Regions from separate parts of the Delftia sp. WSY_7 genome, predicted to be linked through region 2. Evidence: riboswitches for the same ligand, from Rfam matches in the RefSeq annotation. Region 2 holds a riboswitch; the other holds the start of a gene.
What was found. A riboswitch is a leader RNA that binds a small molecule or an ion and turns the genes downstream of it on or off. The one in region 2 is predicted to bind glycine.

Region 1: another riboswitch for glycine. It lies ahead of ACF8ME_RS10660 (D-amino acid dehydrogenase); the one in region 2 lies ahead of gcvT (glycine cleavage system aminomethyltransferase GcvT).

What each region holds. Positions count from the first base shown of each region.
Region 1 is NZ_JBICLB010000024.1:96,893-111,574, reverse strand. Features, by position in the region: gene recB (exodeoxyribonuclease V subunit beta) at 1-3,711, shown strand, start outside; gene recD (exodeoxyribonuclease V subunit alpha) at 3,708-5,918, shown strand; gene ACF8ME_RS10685 (glutathione S-transferase) at 5,935-6,597, opposite strand; gene ACF8ME_RS10680 (hypothetical protein) at 6,717-7,076, shown strand; gene ACF8ME_RS10675 (copper chaperone PCu(A)C) at 7,173-7,700, shown strand; gene ACF8ME_RS10670 (PhaM family polyhydroxyalkanoate granule multifunctional regulatory protein) at 7,843-8,787, shown strand; gene ACF8ME_RS10665 (FIST N-terminal domain-containing protein) at 8,869-10,104, shown strand; gene ACF8ME_RS10660 (D-amino acid dehydrogenase) at 10,146-11,477, opposite strand; glycine riboswitch at 11,571-11,681, opposite strand; gene ACF8ME_RS10655 (invasin domain 3-containing protein) at 12,202-14,682, shown strand, end outside.
Region 2 is NZ_JBICLB010000054.1:2,451-17,132, reverse strand. Features, by position in the region: gene livH (high-affinity branched-chain amino acid ABC transporter permease LivH) at 1-455, opposite strand, end outside; gene ACF8ME_RS26095 (branched-chain amino acid ABC transporter substrate-binding protein) at 556-1,677, opposite strand; gene ACF8ME_RS26090 (RluA family pseudouridine synthase) at 2,018-2,719, opposite strand; gene ACF8ME_RS26085 (PAS domain-containing sensor histidine kinase) at 2,716-4,944, opposite strand; gene gcvP (aminomethyl-transferring glycine dehydrogenase) at 5,100-7,991, opposite strand; gene gcvH (glycine cleavage system protein GcvH) at 8,063-8,437, opposite strand; gene gcvT (glycine cleavage system aminomethyltransferase GcvT) at 8,571-9,737, opposite strand; glycine riboswitch at 9,763-9,881, opposite strand; glycine riboswitch at 9,897-10,008, opposite strand; gene ACF8ME_RS26065 (fatty acid--CoA ligase) at 10,178-11,782, shown strand; gene ACF8ME_RS26060 (LysR substrate-binding domain-containing protein) at 11,798-12,715, opposite strand; gene ACF8ME_RS26055 (DMT family transporter) at 12,814-13,305, shown strand; gene ACF8ME_RS26050 (ATP-binding protein) at 13,357-14,682, opposite strand, start outside.

The DNA of each region.
Region 1 (14,682 bases), on a different contig from region 2:
GCGCTCTACCTGCGCCTGGTGCTGGGGCATGGCGAGGGCAGCCTGGACGGCATCAGCAGTACGGCCTTCGAGCGCCCGCTGATGCCGCCCGACATCCTCGTCATGACCTTCACGCGCGCGGCCACGCGCGAGCTGTCCGACCGCATACGCAAGCGCCTGATCGAGGCCGTGCAGTGCTTTCGCGGCGAGGCCGAACCTGCGCCCCACGACGGCTTCCTGCATGCGCTGCGCGAGGCCTACCCTGAAGGCGCGGCCCGTGAACGCGCGGCCTGGCGCCTGGCCATGGCGGCCGAATGCATGGACGACGCGGCCATCCACACCATCGACGCCTGGTGCCAGCGCATGCTGCGCGAGCATGCCTTCGACAGCGGCAACCTCTTCGACGAAACGCTGGAGCCCGACGAAAGCCAGCGACAGACCGAGGCCGCGCAGGACTACTGGCGCCAGCAGTGCTACCCGCTGTCCGACGAGCTGCTGGACGAGGTCCTGAAGATCTGGCCCCACGTCGGCGCCCTGGTCGATGACATGCGCGCCCTGCTGCGCGAGCCCCCCGTGCCCGGCGCGGGCGAGGGCAGCCTGGCTGACTGCCTGCAGCGCGCCATGGAGCAGCGCCGCAGCCGCCTGCTGGCCCTGGCGGCCGGCTGGGACGACAAGGCCCAGCGCCTGCAGCGGTGGCTGGATGGGCAGCTCGACGGGCAGGGTGCGTTGTGGGACAAGCGCAAGCTGCAGCCCGCGCGCTACACCGGCTGGCTGGCCGCGCTGGCCGACTGGTCGCGCGCCCCGCTGGACGGCCCGCTGGCGCTGACCGAGGCCGCGCGCCACCGCCTCAGCCCCGAGGGCCTGGCCGAGGCCTTCAAGGGATCGGCCGGCGATGTGCTCATGCCGCTGGAGCTGGCCGAGTTGCAGGCGCTGCTGGTGCAGCTGGAGCAACTGCCGCCCGTCAGCGTGGCCGTGCGCCTGCATGCGGCCGCGCGCGTGGCGCAGCGGCTGGCCCACCTCAAGCGCCAGGCCGGCAGCTTCGGCTTTGCCGACATGCTGCAGCGCCTGGACACGGCCCTGGCCGGCGACAACGGCGCCGTGCTGCGCGAGCGCATCCTGGCCCAGTACCCGGTGGCGCTGATCGATGAATTCCAGGACACCTCGCCGCTGCAGTACCGCCTGTTCGACCAGATCTACCGCACGGCGGCCAACGACCCGCACAGCGCCCTGCTGCTGATCGGCGACCCCAAGCAGTCCATCTACGGCTTTCGCGGCGCCGACATCTACAGCTACCTGCAGGCGCGCCGCGCCACCGAGGGGCGCCACTACGTGCTGGGCACCAACTACCGCTCCACCGAGGCGCTGGTGGGCGCCGTCAACCATTGGTTCGCGCAGGCCGAGCAGCGGCCGGGCGAGGGCGCCTTCATGTTCCGGCGCGGCAGCCACAACCCGCTGCCGTTCGAGCCCGTGGCCGCCCAGGGGCGCAGCGAGCAACTGCACACGCGCGACGGCGCCATGCCCGCCCTCACCGTGGCCTGGAGCGCGGGCCGCGACGAGGACACCGGCATTCCCCTGCCTTTGTCGGCCGACGAGGTGCGGCGGCGCTTCGCGGCCCATTGCGCCGAGCAGATCGTGCAGTGGCTGGCCGACCCGCAGGCCGGCTTTGTGCAGCCCGATGGCCGCCTTGTGCGCCTGCGGCCTGCCGACATCGCCGTGCTGGTGCGCACGGGCCGAGAGGCGGCTGCCGTGCGCCGAGAACTGCAGGCACGCGCCGTGGCCTCGGTCTACCTGTCGGACCAGGATTCGGTGTTCGCCAGCGACGAGGCCCATGACCTGCTGTACTGGCTGCGCGCCGTCGCCGCGCCGCTGGATGCCCAGGCCGTGCGCGCGGGCCTGGCCACGCGGCTCATCGGCCTGTCGCTGGACGAGCTGGCCTGGCTGGCCGCCGACGAGGAAGCCTTTGACGCGCGCAGCGAGCAGCTGCGCGAACTGCACAGCATCTGGCTGCGCCTGGGCGTGCTGGCCATGCTGCGCCAGACCCTGTACCGCCTGGACCTGCCCGCGCGCTGGCTGCAGGACCCGGCCCTGGGCGGCGAGCGGCGCCTGACCAACTACCTGCACCTGGCCGAGCTGCTGCAGACCGCCAGCGCCCAGCTGGAGGGCGAGCAGGCCCTCATCCGCTGGCTGGCCACCCAGATCGAGGCGCCGGGCAGCGGCAGCGAAGAGCAGGTGGTGCGCCTGGAAAGCGATGCCGACCTGGTCAAGATCGTCACTGTGCACAAGAGCAAGGGCCTGGAGTACCCGCTGGTCTGCCTGCCGTTCGCAGGCAGCTTCCGCCCCATGGAGCGGGCCAGAACGCCGTTCCTGACCCTGTCCGCGCAGGAGGGGGTGGAAGACGATGCCGCCCCGGCCCGCCGATTGCTGCTGGACTTCAGCGACGAAGACCTGGCCCAGGCCGACCGCGAGCGGCTGCGCGAGGACCTGCGCCTGTTCTACGTGGCGCTCACCCGCCCGCGCCATGCGCTGTGGCTGGGCTTGGCCCCGCTCAGGCGCGGCAACGGCAAGACCTGCGTGAACGAGCAGGGCGCCGCCGGCTACCTGCTGGGCGGCACCGAGCCGCGCTCGGCCCAGGGCTGGCTTGACGGCCTGCGACAGCTGTGCGGAGAAGACCCGCACATGGCCTGGCGCGATCTGGACGCCGAGCCGCTGCAGCGCACGCGCTGGCAGCCGCCGGACGCTGCCACGCCGCTGCACGATGCCCGGCCCTACGACGCGCGCTTCGACACCCGCTGGGGCATCGGCAGCTTCTCTGCCCTGGTGCGTGCCATGGCCGCGCCCAGCCTGCCCGTGCTGCCCGTGGCCGTGCAGCGCCCGGCCGAGGATGAGCAGGCGCTGGAGCCGCCGCCATCGCCGGAACTGGCGGACATTGCCGGCCTGGCCGGCCTGGCGGGCCTGCAGCCCCTGCAGGATGGACCGGCCGCTGGGCCTGCGGTCTGGCACCGCTTTTTGCGCGGCCCCGTGGTCGGCAACTTCGTGCACGACCAGCTTGAATGGCTGGGCGGCGAAGACTTTGCCCTGCCCGTGGACGGCCAGGGTGCGCTCGCTGATCGCCTGGTGCGCCGCTGCGAGCGCGCGGGCCGGGGCGAGCAGGCGCGCGACCTGCTGGCCTGGCTCACGGCCGTGGTCCACCAGCCGCTGGCGCCGCTGGATGTGACGCTGGCCACGCTGGGGCCGCAACTGTCCGAGATGGAGTTCTGGCTGCCCGCGCGCCAGCTGCCGGCCGATCGCATCGACCAGCTGTGCCGGCGCTTCATCCTGCCGGGGCAGGAGCGGCCCGTGCTGCCCCAGCGCTCGCTGCACGGCATGCTCATGGGCTTTGCCGACCTGGTGTTCTGCCACGAGGGCCGCTACTGGGTGCTTGACTACAAGAGCAACCACCTGGGCCCGGACGGCGCCGCCTACGGCCAGGAGGCCCTGGCCCGCGCCATGCTCCACCACCGCTACGACGTGCAGGCCGCGCTCTACCTGCTGGCCCTGCACCGGCTGCTGCGCAGCCGGCTGGGCACGGCCTACGAGCCGCAGCGCCAGCTGGGCGGCGCGCTGTACTACTTTCTGCGCGGCATCGATGGCCCGGCCGGTGGCATGCATGCCATGGCGCCCGAGCTGCCCTTGCTCGATGCGCTCGATGAACTGCTCGGTCCCGGCCGCGCCAACGCGGAGGAACTGCCATGAGCCCGCGCCCCCGTTCGCGCACCATCGATACGGCCACGCTGGACCTGTTCGATGAACGGCCGGGCGGCGAACCGCCGGGCGACGACTCGCCGGGCGACGCATCGCTGGGCGGCAAACCGCTGGGCGGCAAACCGCTGGGCGGCAAACCGCCGGGCGCCGTGCCGCCAGGCACCAATGAAGTGCTGGCCCTGCTGCGCCGCTGGGCCGACGCGGGCCTGCTGCGCCGGCTGGATGCGGCGCTGGCTTCCTTCGTCGCCGGGCAGGATGCACAGGCCGGGCCCGCCTTGCTGGTGGCCGCCGCGCTGCTGGCGCAGATGGAGGGGCGCGGCCACAGCTGCCTGCCCCTGGCGCCGCTGGCCGGCCACCCCAACGACGTGCTGGCCTGGCCGGCCGATGCGCTGCCCGCGCAGCAGGCCCTGTGGCAGATGCTGCCCGCGCGCCTGTCCGGCTGGGTGGCGGCGCTGAGCGCCAGCCCCGTGGTGCGCGTGGTGCACGGGGAGCAGGTAGATGGACAGGATGGCAGCGAGGACCTCGGCCAGCCCCTGGTGCTGGCCGGCGCAGACGGCCCCGCGCCGCTGCTGTACCTGCGCCGCTACTGGGACTACGAGCGCGCCGTGGCCGCGCACGTCATCCAGCGCACGGCGGCGCAGGCCGTGGCCGGACAGCCGCTGGACGAAGCCCAGGCCCGGCGCTGGCTGGACCGGCTGTTTCCGACTGCGGCGGAGGGCGGTCCCGTGGACTGGCAGAAGCTGGCCTGCGCGCTGGCGCTGCGCGGCCGGCTGTCGGTGATCACGGGCGGCCCCGGCACCGGCAAGACCTATACCGCCGCACGGCTGCTGGCCCTGCTGTTTGCCACGGCGCCCGACGCCGGCCAGTTGCGCGTGGCCCTGGCCGCCCCCACGGGCAAGGCGGCTGCGCGGCTGAAGCAATCGATCGACGGGGCCTTGCTGCAATTGCAGGGCAGCATGGGCGGCGAGATCGACCTGGCGGGCCTGGTGCAGCGCATGGGTGCGGCGCGCACCCTGCACTCCATGCTGGGCGCGCGGCCCGATACGCGGCACTGGGGATTCCATGCAGGGCGGCAGCTGGACGTGGACGTGCTCATCGTCGATGAGGCCTCCATGGTCCACCTGGAGATGATGGCGGCGCTGCTGGAGGCACTGCCGGCCGGCGCCCGCCTGGTGCTGCTGGGCGACAAGGACCAACTGGCTTCGGTGGAGGCGGGCGCCGTGCTGGGCGACCTGTGCCGCGATGCCCAGGCCGGGCGCTACCTGCCCGACACGCTGGACTACGCACTGCGCGTGGCGGGCCAGCGGCTGCCGCCGCAGTTCGCGGCGCCCGACGGCGATCGTGCGCCAGCGCTGGCGCAGCACACCGTCATGCTGCGCGAGAGCCGGCGCTTCGGGGGCCCCATCGGCCAGCTGGCACACGCCGTGAATGCCGGTGAGGCGGTGAAGGCCCAGGCCCTGCTCGATGCCGGCACGCAAGCCGGCGCCGGTTCCGAGCTGTGGGAACGCCATGGCGGCGGCGTGCACGCCGTGACCGAACTGGCCGTGCACGGGCGCGGCGGTCTTGCCAGCTATGCCCTCTATGCCCAGGCGCTGCAGGGCCGGCCGGATGCGGCCGGCGCCGACGAGGTAGCGCACCGCGCCTGGGTGGTCGCTGTGCTGCAGGCCTTCGAGCGCTTCCGGCTGCTGTGCGCCGTGCGCGAGGGCGATTGGGGCGTGTCCGGCCTCAACCGCGCGGTGGAGCAGGCCCTGGATGCGCAGGGCGTGATCCGCCGAGGCGGCGAATGGTATGCGGGCCGTCCCGTCATGGTCACGCGCAACGACGCGCAGCTGGGCGTGTTCAACGGCGACATCGGCATTGCGTTGCCGGGAGCGCACCAGGGGCAGCCAGGGCAACTGCTGCGCGTCTACTTCCTGCAGGGCGACGAATTGCGCTCGGTCGGCGTCAGCCGCATGGCCCATGTGGAGACCGCCTTCGCCATGACGGTGCACAAAAGCCAGGGCTCGGAGTTCGAGCACACCGCCCTGGTGCTGCCCTCGCGCGGCGGCAGCGTGCTGGGGCGCGAGCTGGTCTACACCGGCATCACGCGCGCCCGCCAGGCCTTCTCGCTGTTCTCCGAGGTGCCGGGCCTGCTGGCCTCGGCCGTTGGCAGCCCCACGCAGCGCGCCAGCGGGCTGCTGCGCTGGCTGCAGGAGTGAGTGAAGGCCCCGCGCCTCAGGCCGGGGTCTTGTCGCTGGCGTAGCGGGACATCATCAGCGCCGTATTGGTCTTGCGGTCGGCATTGACCTGCTGCACCGTGGGCCGCTCGGCCATGCGCGCCAGGTACTCGCGCACGGGCAGGTCGGCCAGAACGTCGCGCCCGCCAACGATCTTGCTGGCCGCGCTGACCAGGGGCAGGTGGACGATGGCGCAGCAGTCGGCCAGCGTGAAGCTGTCGCCCGCCACAAAGGGGGAGAAACGCGCGAGTTTGGCGAAGGCCGCCACGTTCTTGTCGAGTTGGGCCAGCGTGCGCTCCCGGGTGGAGTCGCTGACCTGGCCGCCGAAGAAGGCCTGCGGGTAGAGGATGCGCGCCACCAGTTCCAGGTGCAGGTCCAGGTACACGCACAGCTCGCGCACCTTGGCGGCCTCGAAGGCGTCGGCCGGCAGCAGGGCCGGCGAGGGCGACAGCGTCTCCACGTACTCGACCATGGCGGCCGACTCGCACAGACCCCGGCCGTCGTCGATGCGCAGGTAGGGCACCTTGCCCAGCGGAGAAAGCGCCATGTCGGTCTCTCCCAGCCAGGCCAGTTCCTCGTTGAAGGGCAGCTGCTTTTCCAGCAGGGCCAGCTTGACCTTGTTGTAGTAGTTGCTGGCCGCGAATCCGCACAGGGTGAGCATGGGTGTCTCCTTGGGTTGTTTGTGGTGAAGGCGAGGGTGCGCGCCTGTGATGGTAGGGGCGGGTAGGGCATGGCGCGGTCCCGGAGATGACGACTGGGGCAGACCCCTAGAATGGCGCCATGCCGCTTCGCCTGCCCTCCACCTTGGCTGCCTGCGCCCGCTGGGCGCTGGGCCTGTGGCTGTGCGTGGCGCTGGCATCGGCGTTTGCTCCGCTGGCGCGCGCCTCGGGCTGGGAGCGCCTGTGCTCGGCCGCTGGCGAATCGGTCTGGGTGCCCTCGCCGGCCGGTCAGGACAATGCCCTGGCCGGCAGCCACGGCATCGACTGCCCGCTGTGCCTGCCCCCGCTGGCGCCGCCGCCCGCCCGGTGCAGTGCGGCCCCGGCACCGCTGGTGGCAGATGCGCAGCCACGGGCGCACCCGGACTCCGTCCACAGCCTGGCCATGCCGGCCCTGCCCCAGGCCCGCGCACCGCCCCGGTGACTCCCGGATTCACTCCCGCTTCCTTCGCTTGGCCAACCCTTTTTGCAAGGCACGAAGACCGTGCCGCAATGCATTGAAATTTCTGGAGAAACCGTGATGACACTGCGTCAATGGACCACCCCTTTCCTGATCGCCGCCTCCCTGTCCATGGGCCTGGCCCATGCCCATGCCGATGCGGCCCATGTCAAGGCCGACGCCGCCTGGGCGCGTGCCAGCGTGCCGGGCCAGCAGGCCACGGGCGCCTTCATGCGCCTGACGGCCGAGGAGCCGCTGCGCCTGGTGGGCGTGGAGTCGCCCGCCGCCGGCGTGGCCGAGGTGCATGAAATGAAGATGGAAGGCGATGTGATGCGCATGCGCGCCATCGACGGCCTGGACCTGCCCAAGGGCGTGGCCGTGGACCTGAAGCCCGGCGGCTACCACGTCATGCTGCAGCAGCTCAAGAGCCCGCTGCTCAAGGACAGTCAGGTACCCATCACCCTGGTGTTCAAGGACGCCAAGGGCGAGACCTCGCGCCTGAGCCTGCAGGTCCCCGTGCGCGCCATGGCGCCCGGCGCAGGTGCGGCATCGGCTGCGCAGGGCGGCGCGCATGGCGGACACGGCGGACATGCCGGCCACTCCCACTGAGCTTTTTGTCATCCACCGGGTTTGTGCGCAGCGGGCCGTGCATGACTTGCGATGGACTTGGCGTGTGCCTGGGTTAAGCTGAGCGCATGGCCGGTGTGCTTCACCGGCATGTTCTTCCAACCCAGTCCTAGCGAGTGCTGCCATGAGTGATGCGTCCTCCTTCGGTTTCGGCAAGTTCATCCCCGGTTTCGACTTCCTGCAGGGCCTGGCCCAGAGTGCAGGATCGGCCACCGCCCGGCCCCTGGGGCGCCTGCCCGAATGGGTGGCGCCCACGGTGAGCATCGAAGAGGTGGACAAGCGCATCACCGAACTCAAGGCCGTGCAGTTCTGGCTCGACCAGAACGGCAAGGCGCTGGCCGCCACCATCCAGGCCCTGGAAGTGCAGCGCATGACGCTGTCCACCTTGCAGGGCATGAACGTCAGCATGGGCGAGCTGGCGCAGGCCTTCCAGTTCCCTGCAGCCGCAACCGCCGCGGCCACCGCTGCGGCCAAGGGCGCCGCCAGCGCGGGGCAGGGCGACCTTTCGGACTGGCCCATGTCCTCGGCCGCCAGCCGGGCGAGCAAGAAGGAAAAGCCGCAGCCCGAGCCCGCACAGGCCGCTGCCGCGCCGCCTGCAGCCCCCGAGGCGGGCAAGGCCGCCGACAGACCCGCAGCCGCGGAGACTGCGGCGCCCAAGGACGAGTCCGCCCAGGCCGCCGCCATGGGCCAGGCCATGCAGTGGTGGGGCGCGTTGACCCAGCAATTCCAGCAGATCGCCGCCAAGGCCATGGCCGAGCCCATGGCCCCGGAGGCCGTGGCGGCCGCCCAGCGCGCCACCGGCATGGCCGGGGACCTGGCCAAGGCCACCATGGACCGCATGGCGGCACAGGCCAGCGCCTTTGCTGCGCAGGCGGGCAAGGCGGCGGCGGTCTCCCCTGCCAAGGCGCCGTCCGCAAAGCCGGCGGCCAAGGCTGCGGTGCAGGCCGAAGCCCCCAGGACCGCTGCCAAGGCTCCCGCCAAAGCGGCTGCCAGGAAAACCGCTGCAAAGGCTGGAGCCAAGGCGCCGGCCGCCAGCAAGCCGGCAGCCAAGAGCCGGCCGGCGCGTTGACCGATCGGGCCGGACCCATGGATGCGCAAGGCCCCAGCCACCCGCAAGCCGGGTGCTGGCGGGGCTAGAAAGAAGGTTGGTATGTCGTTGTTTCCTGTAGGCCATGCCAGCCATTCCGACTGGCGCGCCGCGGCCGACGCGGTGCTGCAGCAGCTGCGCTTGCAGATGGCCGGGCCCGGCCACGCGCAGCGGCCCCGTCTGGGACTGGTGTACCTGTCCCATGCGCATGCCGCCCACGCACGGCCACTGCTGCAGCATCTGGCCAGGGCCCTGCCCCATGTGGCGGACTGGGCCGGCTGCTCGGCCGGCGGCGTTCTGGCCATGTCGCATGAGTACCTGTCAGGAACCGCGCTCGCGGTGATGCTGCTGGATGTACCGGCCGCCCACTACCGCCTGTATTCGGGCCTGGCGCCCCTGCATGCGCCTGGCGGCGAGGCCGGCTTCACCGCCCATTCGGCCCTGGTCCATGCCGCAGGCGGCCAGCCCGAGCTGGCCGAGCTGCTGTACGAGCTGTCCGAGCGCACCGAGTCCGGCCTGCTGTTCGGCGGCGTGGGCGATGACGGGGAAGATGGCGTGGAGGGCGTGCAGATCGCCTGCCGTACCGAGGATCTGCATGCGCAGCATGCGGACGCGCGCGGCATTTTTCGTGGTGGCTTTTCAGGCGTGGCCTTCGGTGCCGGCGTGCCCTGCATCACGGGCATGGCCCAGGGCTGCGTGCCGCTGGGCGAGGGGCTGGAGATCACCGAGGCGCGCGGGGCCCTGGTCACCGGGCTCGATGGCGATCCGGCCCTGCAGCGCCTGCTGCAACTGCTGGGCGTGGAGCTGGAAGGCAGCGACTGGCAGCCCGCGCTGACCACGGTCCGCACCACGCTGGCGGCCATTGCGCCGCCGGGCCGGGGCCTGGCCCACGGCGTGCTGACCGAAGAGGCCCAGGTGCTGACCCTGGTCGGACTGGACCCGCTGCGCCAGGGCGTGGCCCTGTCATCGGCCGTGGAGGCCGGGCATTCGGTGATCTTCTGCCGCCGCCAGGCCCAGGTCGCGCGCCAGGAACTGCTGCAACTGGGCGCTGCGCTGCGCGATGCGGCGGAGCCCGAGGAGGCGGCGCCCGAAGGCGAGGTACAGCCCCGCATCCGTGGCGCCATCTACATCAGTTGCCGGGGCCGCGGCGGCGGCCTGTTCGGCGGCCCCGATGCCGAACTGCGCACCCTGCGCCACGCACTGGGCGATGTGCCATTGATCGGCTTCGTTGCCGAAGCCGAGATCATGGACGCCCGCCTGCACCGCTTCGCCGGGGTGTTGACGGTGTTCACTGCCTAGGCGTCGTACACGCCGTACACACGGTACACACCGTCTGCACCTCAGACCGCGCGCGGGCGCACCGTGCCTGCGCTGCGATCCGGGTCCATGGCTGCGGCTCCCAGAAAATCGAAATCCACGGCCGGCTGCCTGCCGCTGACCAGGTCGGCCAGCGCCATGCCGGAGCCGCAGGCATGGGTCCAGCCCAGCGTGCCGTGGCCGGTGTTCAGGAACAGGTTGGCGATGGGCGAGCGTCCGATCAGCGGCACATTGCTGGGCGTGGCGGGGCGCAGGCCGCTCCAGAACTGGGCGCGGCCGGTATCGCCGGCGCCGGGGAACAGCTGCTGCACGCGCCGCACGATGGCCTCGCAACGCACGGGGTCCAGGTTGCGGTCGTAGCCGTTGAACTCGGCCGTGCCCGCAATGCGCAGGCGGTCGCCTTGCGCGCCCGTGTAGCGCGAGAACACCAGCTTGAACTCGTCGTCCGTGAGGCTGACCTGATAGGCCTTGGCGGGGTCCAGCACCGGCAGGGTCACGGAGTAGCCCTTGGCCGGATAGATGGGCAGGCGCAACCCCAGCGGCTGGGCCAGCAGCGGGCTGAACGAGCCCATGGCCAGCACATAGGCGTCGCCCTGGATGCGTTCATAGCGGCCCTCGGCATTGGTCACCTCCACATGGTCGATATGGCGGCTGGCGCCCGCGCCCGTGGTGCGCAGCGCCGTCACGTGGTGGCCGTGGCGGAACTGCACGCCCGTGGCGGCGGCAATGCGCGCCAGCTCACGTGTGAAGAGGTTGGCGTCGCCTGATTCATCCTCGGCCGTATAGGTGGCGCCCGCTATCTGCCCGCGCACATGGGCCAGGGCCGGCTCCAGGCGCACGGCCTCGTCGGCATCGATCAGGCGGCGGTCGCAGCCCAGGGCCTGCATCTGCTCGGTGGGCTTGAGCGCGCCCTCGAACTCGCGGGCGTTCGTATAGAAGTGCAGGATGCCCTGCATGCGCTGCTCGTACTGGATGCCGGTGTCCGACCGCAACTGCTGCAGGGCCTCGCGGCTGTAGGTGCCCAGGCGAACGATCTGCTGGATGTTGTGGCGCGTGCGCGCGGGCGTGCAGTTGCGCAGGAAGGACAGGCCCCAGAGCCACTGGCGCATGTCGGCGCGCAGGCGGAAGAGCAGGGGGGCGTCCTGCCGGCCCAGCCAGCCCAGCAGCTTCAGCGGTGCGCCGGGGTTGGCCCAGGGCTCGGCATGGCTGACCGAGATCTGCCCGCCGTTGGCGAAACTGGTTTCGGCGCCGGGCGCTGCCTGGCGGTCGATGACGGTCACTTCATGACCGAGGGATTGCAGATAGTAGGCCGACGTGGTGCCGATCAGGCCGGCTCCGAGAACGATGACGCGCATGACGATGCCCTTTCAAAGGCATGTGCCGGGTCACGCGAAAGCTGGCCGCTATGGTCTGGATAGCAGGCAGCCGGCGTCCGTCGTGACGCAGCTGCCGCTCCCCCTGTCCTTGGTACCTGAGAGATTCACCACCGTCCATGGGAACGGGGCTTGCTCCTTCGGTGCGCCGCACATTGCGTGCGGCGGCTCTCCAGACGGCATGTTGTGTTTGCAGTACGGAACCTGAGCGTGTATGGGAGTTTGCGCCTTCGGTGAGGCTCGGCACCGTGGCGCCCGCCTGCTCTCCTGCAGGGGCGATTCTATGGGGCTTGCGCAGCCAGTTCCAGTCGTATTGGGGATACCACCAGTTACCTGTATGTGGTGTGGCTGATTCAGGGTATTCCCTAGATCGCTCAAGCGCCTCCCTCGTAGCGCTGGGACGAGTCTCTGGTTTCATGTAAAAAAACTATTGAAATAGAAAAAAACATGATTTAGCCTATCGATATGTGCAGTGGTTTGTCAGTGCATGTTCTGGTCGATTGGACCTGCATGGGTTAACCATGGGTTGTATATATGTCTGATAGGCGACTTACCGTTGCACAGGTGCGGGTCCATGGAAACTGGTCCGTCACTGAAAAAATACAAGCACGGTGAATATGGTTTGTCGAGGGAGGAATGTTTTGCGTCGCAAACCCGACTGAAGGTGTGTCCGCTCAATGGGTAGTGGAGCAGCGCGCAAGCGTTGATGGAAATCCGCCTTTTTTTGATTGACGCGCAGGATCTGCGCGAAAAATTTTGCTTCCAAACTCACCGGCTGCAAGGTGAGTTGTGGGCTCGTGATTCAAATAGAACTATTCGAGGTACGGCGATGCAAATGCGCTGGGTACAACTGATGGCCATTGCCATTGGGAAAATCATTTTCCTGTCATATCTCCTTGAGAAAACGGGGAATATCATGCATGCTCTCAATCGCCTGCCTGGTTCGGCATTTTTTCGCAAGTGGCGTGCAGCGAAGTGCCTTTTCTCTTTGCTGCTGCTTTCATGCGCGGGTATCTCATCCACGGCACTGGCGGCGACCATCGTCTTCACGGTCACCGACAACAGCGACGCTCCCAATGCCAATGCAACGACACCAACCACCTGTGTCAGCACGCTGGGGGGCACCTTTGCTGGCGCATGTACGCTGCGAGCGGCCATTCAGGCAGCCAACTACACGCTGCAAACACTGGATCCGAGTGCCGATGTTTCCATCGTCTTTGCGCCGACACTGACCACGTCGGTACGAACCATACAGAGCGGGACATCCAAGGATGCGGCGGGAAACCTCCATCCGTATGTCGACAATCAGACGGTTTACGTGCGCTGTGCCAATACATTCATCAGCGGAGCCCAGTCCGGCGCCGTGACGGGAGCCACCAATGCCTGTGGTCAAAGCCAGATGATCAGCGGCGGCGATACGGGCACCACCACTGGTGCCGGTGGTGCCTGGTACTGGCTCAAAGGCACCGTGCCAGCCGGCACGGGCTCGTTGACCATCGATTTCGGGGGAGTCATACAAGTCCAGAACTGGGCGGACTCCCCCTGGGAAACTTTTTATCTTGGTGGGAAGAACATCACGCTCACCAATTCGCCCAACATGACCTGTGGCGAAGCGGTATTCGTCGTTGGCTCCCCGGCGAACAATATCACCATTGATCGCGTCGGCTTGGTGAATGTGGCGCCAACCCCTGCGGGAGAGGGGACGCCGTTCAACTGCGAGCTGTACGCGGAGATTCATCAAGGCGCACAAAACGTATTCTTTACCAATAGCACGATCAATTCCGCGATATGGAATGGAAATTACGGCAATAACAAGGGCTCGGCCATTTCCGTTGCCGCAAGCAACGGTGCAGGCACAGTTTCCAACATTGTTGTCGATAATTTCACGGTAACGAATCTGCCCAACCCTATCGGGGGAATGCAGCTCGAGCAGTTCTTCCAGGTCATGTCGAACATGACCGTCAACGGATTGACGATCAAAGATTCGAATATCGCACTGAGTCCGACTGGTGGAAATGCGCCCAGGGCCGTGGTGTCGGTTGATGGAACGATCAACCTGGGCAATGGAATTGGTCTTGCCGTGACGGGTAATACCTTCTCGCTGCCTATCGCCGCCTATACCGCTTCATCGCCAATGCATGTGTCGGCACCAACGGTGAATACGGCAGCCTCAGGCACGACGCAGGTAGTGACGGTGACCGATAACAATTTCACTGGCGGCGGGGACGGTTTGAATATTAGTGGGACGGGTACGGCACCAGGGTTGATTGGCAACAACAAGATGACAAGCCAGTCGAGAAGTGCCATTCGTATCACTACGCATGATTTCTTCAAGATTTCTCAGAACACGCTGTTTTCCGTGCCTGTGGCTGCAAACTCAGGTATCAGTTTGCTGACGACGGCCAATGGACAAACCGGATGGACCCCGACCCTTGGCGTTGGCGCCAGTGACACCGCCGCCTGCACCTGGACATTCAATATCACGGCAAATGCCAATGCGAGCGAGCCGGCACCGTATACGGTGGAAGCCTTTTGGTCGCCGACCGGCGCGGGCGCCAACGACGCACAGGTCTATCTGGGCTCAGGGACCATGGCCGGAGCCTCGGGAACGCTGACCGTTCCTTCGTATCTCAGCGGCCAGGTGCGGGTCACAGTGACGGACAGCAATTCCGGTGGAGCCCAGACCTCGCAGCTTTCAACGGCGGCAAGCGTCACCGGTTTTCCCTGTGCCCTGAAATCCGGCGTTCTGGCGACGACCAACAATCAACCTGTCGGCAGCAGCGACTTGCTGGAGGTCTACATTGTTGACGGCCAAGGCAATGCCTGGACGGGGGGCAGTGACACCGTTACCTTCGCAGCGCCGCCTGCAGGTGTCACGTTCAATGGCAGCTCCGCCGCAGTCAGCTGCACGACCGACTCCAGCGGAAAGTGCGCGTCTCCCATCAATGCCAGCAGCAGTGTCGCCGGAACATTCACGACACCCGTGACCTTGTCGTCGTCAGTCGCTGGTGCCACGTTCTCCAATCTTCCATTGGGTGGAAGTCCGGTATCTGGCGCAGTGACCTATCAGCCTTCGCCGGTTGCTTACAGCTTCACCGGACTGCCGGCCAGCACGAGCGGGTCTGAAATCGCCGCGAGTCCGCCATCGATTGCGGCCAATGGCGTCTCCACCAGCACCTTGGCCGTG
Region 2 (14,682 bases):
TAGATCTCGAAGCCGCCTTCGGCACCGAAGCGCAGCGCGCCCGGCAGCAGCGAGGGCACGGCCATGTCGCGCGCACCCTGGCCCAGGGCCACCCAGTTCTGCAGGAAGATGGACATGCCGATGGCCGAGATCAGGGCCACCAGGCGGGGACTGCGGCGCAGCGGCTTGTAGGCCACCTGCTCCACCACCAGGCCATAGACGCCGGTGACGAAGACCGAGACCACCAGCATCAGGCCGATGATGGCCCACACCGGCAGGCCGCTTTGCGTGCCTATGGCCGACAGCGTGACCAGGCCGATGTAGGCCCCGATCATGTAGATGTCGCCGTGGGCGAAGTTGATCATCCCGATGATGCCGTAGACCATCGTGTAGCCGATGGCGATCAGGGCATAGATGGCGCCCAGGGACAGTCCGTTGAACAGCTGCTGTATCAGCTGAGGTAAGAGTTCTGACATGGTGTAATGCCGCCCCAAAACAGGAAAAGGCCTAAAAGGCCAGGATGCAGACGACCGGGACACGCCGAATGCGTGCCCCGGTCAGTCAGACGGAGGGGGATTACTTGGCAGCGACCGACTTGCTGCCGTCCTTGTGCCATTCGAACACCTGGAAGTCGAAGGACTTCAGGTCGCCCTGCTTGTTCCAGCCCACCGAGCCCAGAACGGTCTCGAAGTTGGACTTGTGCAGGTGGTCAGCCACCTTGGCGGGGCTGTCGCCCACGGCCTTGATGCTGTCCAGCAGCACTTGCGTGGCGGCAAATGCGGTCAGCTGGAAGGCGCCCGAAGGATTGCGCTTCTTGTCCTTGAAGGCCTTGACCACGGCGGCGTTCTTGGGGTTGGCCGAGAAGTCTGCGGGCAGGGTCACCAGCATGCCTTCGACGGCGTTGCCGGCGATGGCGTTGACTTCGGGGTTGCCCACGCCTTCGGGGCCCATCATGCGGACCTTCAGGCCCTGCTCGGAAGCCTGGCGCAGCAGCAGGCCCATTTCGGGGTGGTAGCCACCGTAGTAGATGAAGTCCACGCCGGCGCTCTTGAGCTTGGTGATGACGGCGGAGTAGTCGCTGTCGCCGGCGTTGATGCCTTCGAACAGGGCCACTTCCACGCCGGCCTTCTTCAGGTCGTCGCGCACGGAGGATGCAATGCCCTGGCCATACGACTGCTTGTCGTGCAGCACGGCAACCTTCTTGGGCTTGGCCTTTTCCAGGATGAACTTGGCGGCGGCCGGGCCCTGCTGGTCATCGCGGCCGATGGTGCGGAAGATGAAGTGGTAGTTCTTGCCGTCGGTCAGGGCGGGGGACGTCGCCGAGGGGGTCACCACGACCACGCCTTCGTTGTTGTAGATCGGGGCTGCGGCAATCGATGCGCCCGAGCAGACGGGGCCGATCACGTAGCCGATCTTGGCGTTGACCACGCGGTTGGCGGCCACGGGACCCTGCTTGGGTTCGCAGGCGTCATCGACGGACACCAGCTCGATCTTCTTGCCGTTGACGCCGCCGGCCGCATTGGCCATTTCCACGGCGGTGTTCACGCCTTCCTTGACCATGTCGCCGTACTGCGTCAGCGGGCCGGTGGTGGGAACCACCATGGCGATCTTGATTTGCGCATGCGCTGTGGAGAACAGGGCGGCGCCAGCCAAACCCAGGGCGGCGACGACGGTGTGCATGCGGAACGGAATGCTCATGAGTACTTCCTTCAACTTTGGGTAAAGCGTTCTGAAAAACGCGGTGGCTCCTGTAGGGGCTAGCCGCGCAAAGAAGCACAGGTTAATCGCCTGGTTACCAATGGCAACAGGGTATCCCGGGGCTGGCGCGGCAACAGGCTTTTCGCTAAGGCTCCCATCGCGGCCTGCGCCGTCGGGCGGGGGCTGTTTTGGCCGAAGAAAACGGCTGATGCCGACGCTGCACCCTGACGGTGCTTCATGAAGTCAATATGACCAACTGCAAGAAGGGGAAACACGTACGCTGAATGTTGCATTGCAGCAACGTACGCTGTGGCGATGATTTGCGTGTTCCTGCGATGGATCAGAACGGCGCGGCGGATTCGAAACGCAGCGTCTCGCCAGACAGGGGATGCGCCAGCTCCAGCAGCTGCGCATGCAGCAGCAGGCGCGGCGACAGCGCCTGCACGGCGGCATCGGCATAGAGCGCATCGCCCAGGATGGGATGGCCCAGCGCGGCCATGTGCACGCGCAGCTGGTGGGTGCGCCCCGTCACGGGCTGCAGCTGCACCCGCGTGGTGATTGCGTCCCGGACTTCGGTGGCTTGCGCGCCTGGCAGGGCGCGCCACAGGGTCTGGCTGGGCTTGCCCTGCACGGCATCGATGATGCGCAGCGGGCGCCGCTCCCAGTCGGCGGCAATCGGCAGGTCGATGCTCTGCCATGCGTCGGCTTGCCGCGCGGTGGGGCTGCCTGCCACCACGGCCACATAGCGCTTGTGCACGCGGCGCTGCGCAAAGGCCTCGCTCAGCAGGCGCTGGCTGGCCAGGCTGCGCGCCATGATCACCAGGCCCGAGGTGGCCTGGTCCAGCCGGTGCACGACCAGCGCATCGGGCCAGCGCTGCAGGGCGCGGGCGCTCAGGCAGTCCTGCTTGTCTGGGCCGCGCCCGGGCACGCACAGCAGGCCGCTGGGCTTGTCCAGCACCAGCAGTTCGGCATCTTCGTGCAGGCAGATGACGCCTGCGCCGCCACCTGCACTGGCGCCGCCATCGCGTTGCTCAGGGGTCAAGCCGTTCCCCGCTCATTCAGCAGCCTGTGCACCGTGGCGCACAGCTCTTCCACGTCGTTGGGCTTGTGGACCAGGGCCCTGGCGCCTGCAGCCAATGCGGCCTGCTCGATCTCGGTGGTGATGTAGCCCGAGGCCAGCGCGATGGGCAGCTGCGGCTGGATGGACAGGGCCTCATGCACCAGGTCGATGCCGCTGTAGCCGGGCATGTTGTAGTCGGTGACCAGCAGGTCGCAGTCCTGGGGCGCGGCGCGCAGCGCCTCGATGGCCTCGTGCGGATCGGTGAAGCCGCTGACCTGGTAGCCGCGCCGGCGCAGCAGGCGCTGCACCAGAAAGACCAGGGCCTGGTCATCGTCCACGTACATCACATGCTGCTGCGCGGCCTGCGGGTCGGGCAGCAGGGCGAACTGCGGGCCGGTCGGGGTTTCCGCGGCCGCCAGGGGCTCGGGTGCGCTGGGCAGCGCCTGGGCGGCGAGGGGCTCGGCCGGTGCTGAGTCGGCCGGCGTCAGGGGGTCGGCCGGAGGAAAGTACAGCGTGAAGCGGCTGCCCTGGCCGGGGATGCTGTACACGTCCACGGCGCCGCCGTGGTTGCGCATGACACCGTGCACCACGGGCAGGCCCAGGCCCGTTCCCTGGCCCACGGGCTTGGTGGTGAAGAAGGGCTCGAAGATGCGCTGCAGCGTGCGTGCGTCCATGCCGGGGCCGTTGTCCTGCACCGACAGCGCCACGTAGCTGACGGGCGGCAGGCCCAGGCGCTCGCACAGGCGCTGGTCCGGGCGCACCAGGTCGGCATCCATCTGGATCAGGCCGCGCCGCTCGCCCAGGGCGTGCATGGCATTGGTGCACAGGTTGAACAGGGCCTGCTCCACCTGCATGGCGTCGGCCAGCATGGGCGGCATCTGCGGCGGCACGTGCACCTGCAGCTCCACGGCGGGCGGCAGGGTCACGCGCAGCAGCCGCGCCGTGTCGCCCATGACCTCGCGCGCCTGCACGGGCTTGCGCTGCGGCGGTTCATTGCGGCTGAACGTCAGGATCTGGCGCACCAGGTCGCGCGCGCGGCGGCCGGCCTTTTCGATCTCCTGCAGGCTTTCGATGGCTGCGGCATTGCCGCCGCAGTCAGCCTTGGCCAGCTCCACATTGCCCAGGATGGCGCCCACGATGTTGTTGAAGTCGTGGGCAATGCCGCCGGCCATGGTGCCCAGGGCCTGCATCTTGTGCGATTCGCGCAGCTGGTCTTCCAGCTCGTTGCGCTGGGCCTCGGCCTTCTTGCGGCTGGTGAGGTCGCGCGCGAACACGGTGGTGGTCTCGCCGCCGCTGTGGTGCTCGAAGGAGACGCTGACCTCGACCGGGATTTCGCGGCCGCTGGCCGTGCGTGCCGTCATCTCGCCCAGCACGGCCTGCGTGGTCAGCGGCGCAAAGGACAGGGCCTGGGCCGCATCGGGCAGGAAACGCTCCAGCGGACTGCCCAGCGCGTCGTGCGGCGGACACAGAAACAGGGCGGCAGCCGTGGGATTGAAGACGGTGATGCGCTGCTCGTGGTCCAGGCAGATGATGGCGTCCAGGGCCGAGTTGATGACCGATTCGAGCCGCCGCTCGCTCAGGAACAGCTGGTGGTTGCGCTGCTGCAGCGCCAGGCGCTCGGCCAGCAGCGGGCCCTGGTCGACCACGGCGCACAGGTACTGCGCAATGGGCGGGCCGCTTTGCTGCGGGATGGCGATGCAGGCCACATGCAGGTCGGCGCGCAGCTGGTGCTGCTCGGTGATGTCGAAGCAGACCTCGTGGGCCTCGGTGCGGCCCAGCTCGCGTGCCGCAACGAAGGTCTCGCGCACGCGCTCGGCGTCGTCAGGGTGCACGAAGGGCGCGAAATTGACCAGCAGCCGGTCATGCTCGGTGGGCTGGAAGGCGCTGTGTGCCATGGCGTTGGCCTGCACCACCATGTCGTGCTCGTCCACCACCAGCAGGGGCAGGGGAATGCTGGCAAACAGGGCTTCGAAGCGCTCGGAGGCGCTTTCGGCCACGGCCTGGCTGTAGTCCAGCACGCGGTTCTGGATCTCCAGCTCGCGCTGGTAGTTGCGCAGCTCGGCGACCAGGGCCTGCAGCGGATCGTCTTCGGGCTGGAAGGAGGGGAAACGTTCGACGGGGGGCAGGTCGGCGCCGGGCGCCAGCAAGGCATGCAGGGGCAGGTGCTCGTCGTCGCGAGGCTGGTCGGAAGGGTCTTGGCTGCTCATCGCGTGCTGGCGCTGGGGAAAGCGGCATCTGCCGCACAAATCCTGGTTGCCCGCGCCTGGCGCCCGGCAGATGGACCGGGGCCCGGCGCGGGCAGGGCCGCAGTGTACGCGCGCCGGCCGGGGCGCCACAAGCGCCCCTTTGGGTGGCAGGTGCTTCAGCTCAGGTAAGCGTCCACGGGGATGCAGCTGCAGTACAGGTTGCGGTCGCCGTAGACGTTGTCCACGCGGCCCACCGGGCACCAGTACTTGGACTGGCGCAGGGCGGCCACCGGGTAGGCGGCGGCCTCGCGGCTGTAGGGGTGGGCCCATTCCGAGGCCAGCAGCGTCTCGGCCGTGTGCGGCGCGTTCTTGAGCGGGTTGTCGTCCTGGGGCAGGCGGCCCTGCTCGATGGCGCGGATTTCCTCGCGGATGGCGATCATGGCGTCCACGAAGCGGTCCAGCTCGTACAGGCTTTCGCTTTCGGTGGGCTCCACCATCAGCGTGTTGGGCACGGGGAAGGACAGCGTGGGCGCATGGAAGCCGTAGTCGATCAGGCGCTTGGCCACGTCCTCGGCCATGACGCCCGTGCTTTCCTTGAACTGGCGCAGGTCCAGGATGCACTCGTGCGCCACATGGCCGTGCTCGCCCGCGTACAGCGTGGGGTAGTGGTCGCGCAGCCGGGCGCTGATGTAGTTGGCGCTGAGGATGGCGGTCTCGGTGGCCAGGGTCAGGCCCTGGGCGCCCATCATGCGGATGTACATCCAGCTGATGGGCAGCACGGCCGCATTGCCCAGCGGCGCGGCACTGATCGCGCCCGTGCCGCCCGCAAGGCCCGTGGTGGCATGGCCGGGCAGGAAGGGGACGAGGTCCTCGACCACGCAGACCGGGCCCACGCCCGGGCCGCCGCCGCCGTGCGGGATGCAGAAGGTCTTGTGCAGGTTCAGGTGGCTGACATCGCCGCCGAAGCTGCCCGGCGCGGCCAGGCCCACCAGGGCGTTCATGTTGGCGCCGTCCACGTAGACGCGGCCGCCGTGGTCATGCACCAGCTTGCACAGCTCCTTGACCTGGGTCTCGAACACGCCGTGCGTGCTGGGGTAGGTGATCATGATGCAGGCCAGGTTGGCACTGTGCTGCTCGCACTTGGCCGCCAGGTCCGCCATGTCGACGTTGCCGTTGGCGTCGCAGGCGGTGACCACCACCTGCATGCCCACCATCTGCGCGCTGGCGGGGTTGGTGCCGTGGGCGCTGCTGGGAATCAGGCAGACGTTGCGGTGCGACTGGCCCCGGCTCGCATGCCAGCCCTTGATGGCCAGCAGGCCCGCGTACTCGCCCTGGCTGCCGGCATTGGGCTGCAGGCTGATGCCGGCGTAGCCCGTGGCCTGGCACAGCCAGTCGCGCAGCTGCTTGTCCAGTTCCGCATAGCCCTGCTGCTGGTCGGCCGGGGCAAAGGGGTGCACCTGGGCGAACTCGGGCCAGGTGATGGGAATCATCTCGCTGGTGGCGTTGAGCTTCATGGTGCACGAGCCCAGCGGGATCATGCTGCGGTCCAGCGCCAGGTCCTTGTCCGACAGCTGGCGGATGTAGCGCAGCATGGCGGTCTCGGAGCGGTGGGTGTTGAACACCGGGTGCGTGAGGAAGGCGCTGCTGCGGCGCAGTCCGTCGGGAATCAGCGGCTCCACGCCCTTTTCGAAGGCGGTGAAGCTGGGCAGGGCCTGGTCGTCCCGGGCGAAGATCTTCCACAGCAGCTCGACATCGGCGCGCGTGGTGGTCTCGTCCAGCGAGATGCACAGGTATTCCTTGAAATACACGCGCAGGTTGGCGCCCAGGGACACGGCACGCTCCACGATGGCCTGGGTGGCCGCGCCCGTGTGCAGGCTCAGCGTGTCGAAGCTGGGCGCCTCGCGCAGTGGCGCGCCCAGCTCGGCCAGGCCGCGCGCCAGGATGGCCGTGTACGAGGCCACGCGGCGGGCGATGCGCTCCAGGCCCTCGGGGCCGTGGTAGACGGCGTACATGCTGGCCACCACGGCGGGCAGCACCTGGGCCGTGCAAATGTTGGAGGTGGCCTTTTCGCGGCGGATGTGCTGCTCGCGCGTCTGCAGTGCCAGGCGGTAGGCGGGCTTGCCGTGCACGTCCACGCTCACGCCGACCAGGCGGCCGGGCAGGGAGCGCTTGAACTCGTCGCGGCAGGCCATGAAGGCGGCGTGCGGGCCGCCGGCGCCCATGGGCATGCCAAAGCGCTGGGTGGTGCCCACCACGATGTCGGCACCCCATTCGCCGGGCGGCGTGATCAGGGTCAGCGCCAGCAGGTCGGTGGCCACGATGAAGGCGGCCTGCTTGCCATGCGCCTTGTCCACGTCGGCGCGCAGATCGTCGATGCGGCCGCTGGTGGCAGGGTACTGGGCCAGCACGGCGAAGTAGTCGCCCTCCATCAGCTGGTTCCATTCCTCCAGCGAGTTGGCCAGCAGCACCTCGATGCCCAGCGGCGCGGCGCGCGTCTGTATCACCTCGATGGTCTGGGGGTGGGCATCGCCGGCCACCACGAAACGGTTGCTCTTGCTTTTGACGGAGCGCTTGGCCAGCGTCATGGCCTCGGCGGCCGCCGTGGCCTCGTCCAGCATGGAGGCGTTGGCAATCGGCATGGCCGTCAGGTCGCAGACCATGGTCTGGAAGTTGACCAGGGCCTCCATGCGGCCTTGCGAGATCTCGGCCTGGTAGGGCGTGTAGGCCGTGTACCAGGCGGGGTTCTCGAGAATGTTGCGCAGGATGACGCCGGGCGTGTGCGTGCCGTAGTAGCCCTGGCCGATGAAGCTTTTGAGCAGCTGGTTGCGGCCTGCCAGCGCCTTGAGTTCGGCCAGCGCCTGGGCCTCGGTGGACGCTGGCGGCAGCGCCATGGGCTGGTGGCGCCGGATGGAGGGCGGGACGATGGCGTCGATAAGCGCATCGCGCGATGCCGCGCCGATGGCGCTGAGCATGTGGGCCTCGTCTTCGGGCGCGATGCCGATATGGCGGGCCACGAATTCGGTGGCGTTCTCGAGGGCGGCAAGGGGCTGGGTGGAGGACATCAGCATGGAGGGACCTGTCTCAAAAGCTGAAAAGCGCCAGGGCGGGCCCTGGCGCCCGTCCTGGCCGGAAAGTGGCGTCAGTTGCTCTGGGCAAAGGCCGTGTAGGCGGCTTCGTCGAGCAGCGCGGCCAGCTGGCCTGCGTCGCTGAGCTTGACCTTGAAGAACCAGCCTTCGCCCAGCGGGTCGCTGTTGGCCAGGGAGGGGTCGTCGCGCAGGGCCTCGTTGACTTCGACGATCTCGCCGCTGACGGGCATGTAGACATCGGCGGCGGCCTTGACGGACTCGACCACGCCGGCCACATCGCCCTGGTTGAAGCTGGTACCCACGGCGGGCAGGTCGACGAACACCACGTCGCCCAGCGCGTCCTGCGCGTGGAGGGTGATGCCGACGATGGCCGCGTCAGGGTTGGCGGCGTTGATCCACTCGTGGTCCTTGGAATACTGGATGCTCATGGCTTGCTCCGATAGAAACTGAAAAAACCTGTGAAAGGCGGTTTGAGAAAGGTCAGTGCGCACTGTAGCGGCATGCGATGGCAGGAAAAACGAATCCGCCGAACTCGATCCACGCCAAGCGCGCAGGCTGTCCTCAACCGCGGTGATAGCGGGGCGCCACGAAGGGCGTGGCCTGCACCTGCATGGGCACGGCCTTGCCGCGCACCATGGCCTGCAGCGTGGTGCCGACGGCGGCGCTGCCCGGCTCCACGTACGCCAGGGCCACGGGCTGGTTCAGCGTGGGCGACAGCAGGCCGCTGGTGACCTGGCCGACCTTGCGGCCGCCGGCATCCAGCAGCTCCGTGCCTTCGCGCACGGGCACGCGCTCCAGGGCCACCAGGCCCACGCGCTTGCGCGTGAGCAGCTCGGGCGACTGCAGCTGGGCCAGCACGGTGGCCGCGCCGGGAAAGCCGCCTTCGCGCTCGCCACCTGCGCGGCGGACCTTCTGCACGGCCCAGTTCAGGGCGGCCTCGGCCGGGGTGGTGGTCGTGTCCAGATCGTTGCCGTACAGGCATAGGCCGGCTTCCAGGCGCAGCGAATTGCGCGCGCCCAGGCCCACGGGCCTGACTTCGGGCTGGGCCAGCAGGGCACGGGCAAAGGCCTCGGCGTGGCTGGCGGGCAAGGAGATCTCGAAGCCGTCCTCGCCGGTATAGCCGCTGCGCGTGATGTACAGCTCGGCCCCCTCCCAGTCGAAGTGGCCGCCTGTCATGAACACCAGGCCGGCCGTGTCGGGCAGCAGGCGCTCCATGGCGGCTGCTGCCTGCGGGCCCTGCAGCGCCAGCAGGCCCCGGTCGAACTGGGGCTCGATTTCGCAGCGCTGGCCGATGCGGGCCTGGATGTGCGCCAGGTCTTCGTGCTTGCAGGCGCCGTTGACGATCAGGAACAGGTCGTCCTCGCGGCGCACGAACATCAGGTCGTCCAGAATGCCGCCCGCGTCGTTGAGCAGCAGGCCGTAGCGCTGGCGGTGTTCGCCCAGGCCCAGCACGTCCATGGGCAGCAGCGATTCCAGCGCCGCGCCGGCATCCGGGCCGCGCAGGCTGATCTGGCCCATGTGCGAGACATCGAACAGGCCTGCCGCCTCGCGGGTGTGCAGGTGCTCGGCCATCAGCCCCTGCGGGTATTGCACGGGCATGGAGTAGCCGGCAAACGGCACCATGCGCGCGCCCAGTTCCTGGTGCAGGTCGAACAGCGGGGTCCTGAGCAGATCGGTGGTGGAGGCAGCGGACAAGGAGGGCTCTCTTTCAGGCAAGGAACAAGGCATAACGCCATCCCGGTCCTCCGGGATGTGCTGCCCTGCTGTCCGCTTTACCTGAGAGATTCACCCGCACCTTCCATGCGTGGGGCTTGCTCCTTCGGTGGATGGGGCACACCGCCGTACCCTGCATCTCTCTCCAGCTAGGAACGCCTGCGGCCGTGGCGGCAGGCGGTGCCAGTCCTTTTGCCTGAGCGTTCGGGGCGAACCCTGCGCCTTCGGCGGTGCCGCTGCCTGCGACCGTTGCGGCCGGGCGGGCACTCTCTCCTGACCGGCGCATTCTAGCTGCGGCCAGCGTCCGCGCGGCTTCGGGATTTCCGCGGGCCGACTGCAACTCCATGCGCTTGCCTGCATGGATGCATTTGCAAATTGCATAACTGTCTAAAAAATCTCCTACATTGAGGTGCATCGATATATGAAATCTCGTGAGCGAGAAGGAAGAAGCGCACATGCAGCAGACGCTGGGAGACACATTGGCCTGGCCGGCACGTTACCTGCCGAACAAGGAAGCCCTGGTCGCGTGGGAGGGCGGCGAGCGCCGCGCCTGGACCTACGCCCAGCTCGATGCCGAAGTCAACCGCCACGCCCACGGCCTGGCCGAGCTGGGCATAGGCCATGGCGACGTGGTCGCGGCCTTTCTCTACAACACGCCGGCCTTTGTCTTCACCATGCTGGCGGCCGCGCGCCTGGGCGCCATCTTCAACCCCATCAACTACCGGCTGGCGGCGCAGGAGCTGGCCTTCATCCTCAAGGACGGCGCAGCGCGCGCCCTGGTGTTCGAGCACGAGGGCGGCGAGGTGGCCGCACGCGCCCAGGCCCTGCTCAAGGCCGAAGGCGGCGGCACTGGCGCAGGCATCGAGCACTGGATCTTTGCCGACGATGCCCCGGCCGACCCGCTGCCGGTCTGGGCCACGCAGCGCCTGTCGGCCCTGGCCAGGGGCCGCAGCAGCGCGCCGCCCCAGGCCCATGTGCGCGAGAGCGACCCCTGCATCCTCATGTACACCAGCGGCACCACGGGCCGGCCCAAGGGCGTGCTGCATACGCACCGCAGCAAGCTGGCGCACAACGCCCTCATGCACCAGACCATGCAGTTCACGCGCGACGACGTGGGCCTGGCCATGGCGCCGCTCAACCACACGGCCGAGCTGCACACCAGCTTTTTGCCGCGCCTGCAGGCCGGTGCCACCCAGGTGCTGCTGCGCCGCTTCGACGTGGCCGAGGCCTGGCGCCTGATCCGCGAAGAGCGCGTGAGCTTCTTCTTCGCGGCGCCCACCATGGTCACCATGTTGCTGGCCGACCCCATCGCCTCGCCCGAGCAGGCGCCCGCGCTGCGGCTTGTGGAGTACGGCGGCGCCTCCATGGCGCCGCACCTGATCCGCGAATGGACGCGCAAGGTCGGCAGCGACCTGGTCCAGGTCTACGGCACCACCGAGATGGGCCCCTGCATGTCCATCCTTCTGCCACGCGAGCAACTCTCGCACGCGGGCTCGGCGGGGCTGCCCTCCATGGGCCATGACCTCATCGTGGCCCGCTTGCGCGAAGACAACGCCCCCACCGACCCGGCCGAGGCCTGCCTGCCCGGCGAGGTGGGCGAAATCCTCGTGCGCGGCCCCTGCATGATGGCCGGCTACCTCAACCGCCCCGACGCCAACACCCGCGCCCTGGCGCACGGCTGGTACCACACGGGCGACCTGGGCCACATCGACGACGACGGCTATCTCTGGATCCGCGACCGCATCGACTACATGATCAATTCGGGTGCCGAGAACGTCTATCCCCGCGAAGTGGAAGACGCCCTGGTCGAACACGCCGATGTGCTCGAAGTCGCCGTCATCGGCGAGGCCGACGAGCGCTGGGGCCAGATCGTCGCCGCCCACGTGGTCGCCAAGCCTGGCGCCACGCCCACGGCCGAGGCGCTGGACGCCTTCCTGGTCCACGGCGACCGCCTGGCCGCCTACAAGCGCCCGCGCCGCTACCACTTCCGCGAGGCGCTGCCCAAGACGGCCAGCGGGAAGATACAGAAGCAGTTGCTGAGGGTGGTGGTGGCAGCCTGAGGCTGCGGCCTGCGTTTACTTCTGCGCAGTACAGCACTGCGCCATCGAGTTGCGCAGCCACCGATGCATGGCATCCCCCTGCTTGCGCACATGCCAGGCCTGCTGGTAGGCAAACCGGGGCAGCTCCAGCGGCGGAGCGAAGCGGCGCAGCGTTTTGTGGCGGCGCAGGTCGCCAATGGCACGGCTGCCCACGGTAAGCACGAGGTCGGTGCCTGCCAGCACCTCCAGCGCTGCGCTCCAGTGGGGCAGGGCCAGCACCACGCGGCGGCTCAGGCCTTGGGCGGCCAGCGCCCGTTCGATCTCCTCGCTGGCGTCGGGCCGCATGGCCAGCATGACGTGCGGGCGCTGCAGCCAGTCTTGCAGTGACAGCCCGCCGCGTGCCGGCAGCACGGCCTGGTCGGCCACGCTCACGAACTGCTCCTGGAACAGATCCTGCACCTCGATGCCCTCGGGCAGGTCGGGTGCGTCGGGGAAGGGCCCCAGGGCCAGGTCCAGTTCGCCATCGGCCAGTTGGGCCAGCATCACCTCGCGCGTGGACTGGCTGATGGCCAGGTCCAGCCCGGGTGCGTGCTGGCGCAGATGCCGCATCAGCGGCGGCAGCACGATGCGCGATGCGTAGTCCGACAGCGCCAGCCGCAGCCGTCCGCGTGCGTGGGCCGGGTCGAACTCCGCCTGTGCCAGCAAGCCGTTGAGGCTGCCCAGCGCATCCGCCAGCGGTTGCACCAGGCCTTGTGCGCGTGCCGTCAGCGCCATGCGGCCGCCGCGCCGCACCAGCAACGGGTCGCCCAGGTGCTCGCGCAGCTGCGCCAGCGAATGGCTCATGGCCGGCTGGCTCTTGTGCAGCCGCAGGGCCGCGCGCGTCACATGTTTTTCAGCCAGCAGGGCATGCAGGGCCAGCAGCAGGTTGAGGTCGATCCGGCGCAGTTCATCCATGCCATGAATATAGACCGTGCACACAAATGATTTCCATCAACGTGCTGGATGCGAGAGCATGCAGGCATCGATTGACAGAAGAAGAAAGGTCTTGCCGCATGACAGGTAAAAGCACATTCACCGCCCTTGCTCCCGTGGCCCTGGCGCTGCTGGCGGGGGCTATCCTGCCATTCCAGGCTGCCAGCAATGCCCTGGTGGGCCGCCTGCTGGGCCACCCGCTGTGGGGCGCGCTGGTCTCGCTGGCCGTGAGCGTCATGGTCGTGGTGCCTGCACTGTGGGTGCTGCGCGCGCCCGCTCCGGCCATGGCCCAGGCGGCAGCGGGGCCATGGTGGCTATGGATAGGCGGTGTACTGGGGGCCATCTATGTGGCCAGCGCGGCCGCCGTCACGCCCAGGCTGGGCGCAGGCGGCTTCCTGGTCTGCGTGGTGGCGGGGCAGATCGTGGTTTCGGTGCTGGTGGACCATTTCGGCCTGATGGGCCTGGGCGCCAGGCCGGTCAATTGGTCGCGGCTGGCAGGGGTGGCGCTGATCCTGGGCGGCGTGTTCCTGGTGGTGCAGGGCGGGACGGCCCGTGCAGCGGCGGCCCCATGAGCGCCGCGAGCACGCCCTGCTTCAGGGGCGAAGGCCCCGGCCTTGCCCGCGTCAGGCGGGCATGCCCGGCGGCACGGCGGCCGGCCTTGCCGCTGGCGGACGTTCCTGGCGGTCATCTGCCGTGCCGGGCAGGAACCGGCCCAGCCGGATGACAAAGCAGGCCCCGCCTCCGGCAGCCGGCTGGAAGAACGCGTCGCCTGCGTGCAGCCTGGCGATGCGCCTGACCACGGACAGGCCCAGGCCATGCCCGTTGACGTGCCGGGTGGCGCTTGCGCGTTCATAGGGCTCGAAAACCTGTCTTGCCGCTTCGGGTGCAAGGCCCGGTCCCTGGTCGCTGACGGAAATCAGCAGGTCACCGGACGCATCGCAGCGGGCGGCCAGGGTGATGTCGCCCGCCTTGGCATATTTGATGGCGTTGCCGACAAGGTTGGAGATGGCGATGCGCACCAGGACAGGGTCGCATTGCCATTGCTGCGGGCCTTGTTCCAGATCCAGTTTCAGGCGATGCCGCCGGGACCAGCCGACGAGCTCTGCAGACTCCTCCAGGAGTTCATCCAATGGCGTCTGCTCCAGTTGCAGCCGGAACGCGCCCGCGTCCAGCCGGTCGTTGATCAGGCAGGTGTCCACCAGGGTCATCAGCCGGCGCGAAGCCCTGCGTATCTGGGACGCCTGCTCGATGAGGGAGTCCGCATCCGTCGTCGGGAACGTCTGCAGCTCGGTCGCGGCGCCGTCCACGATGGTGAGCGGGGTGCGGAACTCGTGGTTGATCATGTTGAAGAACTGGCGCTGTTCCAGCCGCATCTCCCGCTCGCTGTGCAAGGCCGTCTGCAGGGCCTGCTGGGCCGTTTGCAGCTGTGCGGTGCGCTGCAGGACCTTGGACTCCAGCTCGCGCTCGGCCGCCTGGGCGCGTGACAGGGCCTGCATCCGCTCACTGCGCAGGGCGCGCTCCGCCACCCGCGTGCGGTTGGTCACCGCCATTCCCAGCAGGATGGCCTCGGAAACACGCCCGGCAAACCACAGCATCTGGGCCGATGGCAGCGCGACATCGGGCAGCAGGCCCTGGGTTCTCAGCAGGTTCAGGATGCCCAGGGCGGATGGCACGGCAAACGCCAGCGCGCCCGGCAGGTATTGCCACTGCCTTCGGACCACCAGCAGGTACAGCACGAAGACGGCGCCGAACGATGTGGACACCAGGGCCGTGAACACCACGGCACGCGAGATCTGCGCATAGCCACCCAACAGTGCCAGGCCCAGTGCGATGGCATTCAGCCAGGCCACCACGCTGAAGAGGTGCGCAGCCCAGATCCAATGGCGACGGAACTCGAACAATTGGCTGAAAAACACCGTCGCCACCACACAGAAGCTGCAGTAGGCGAT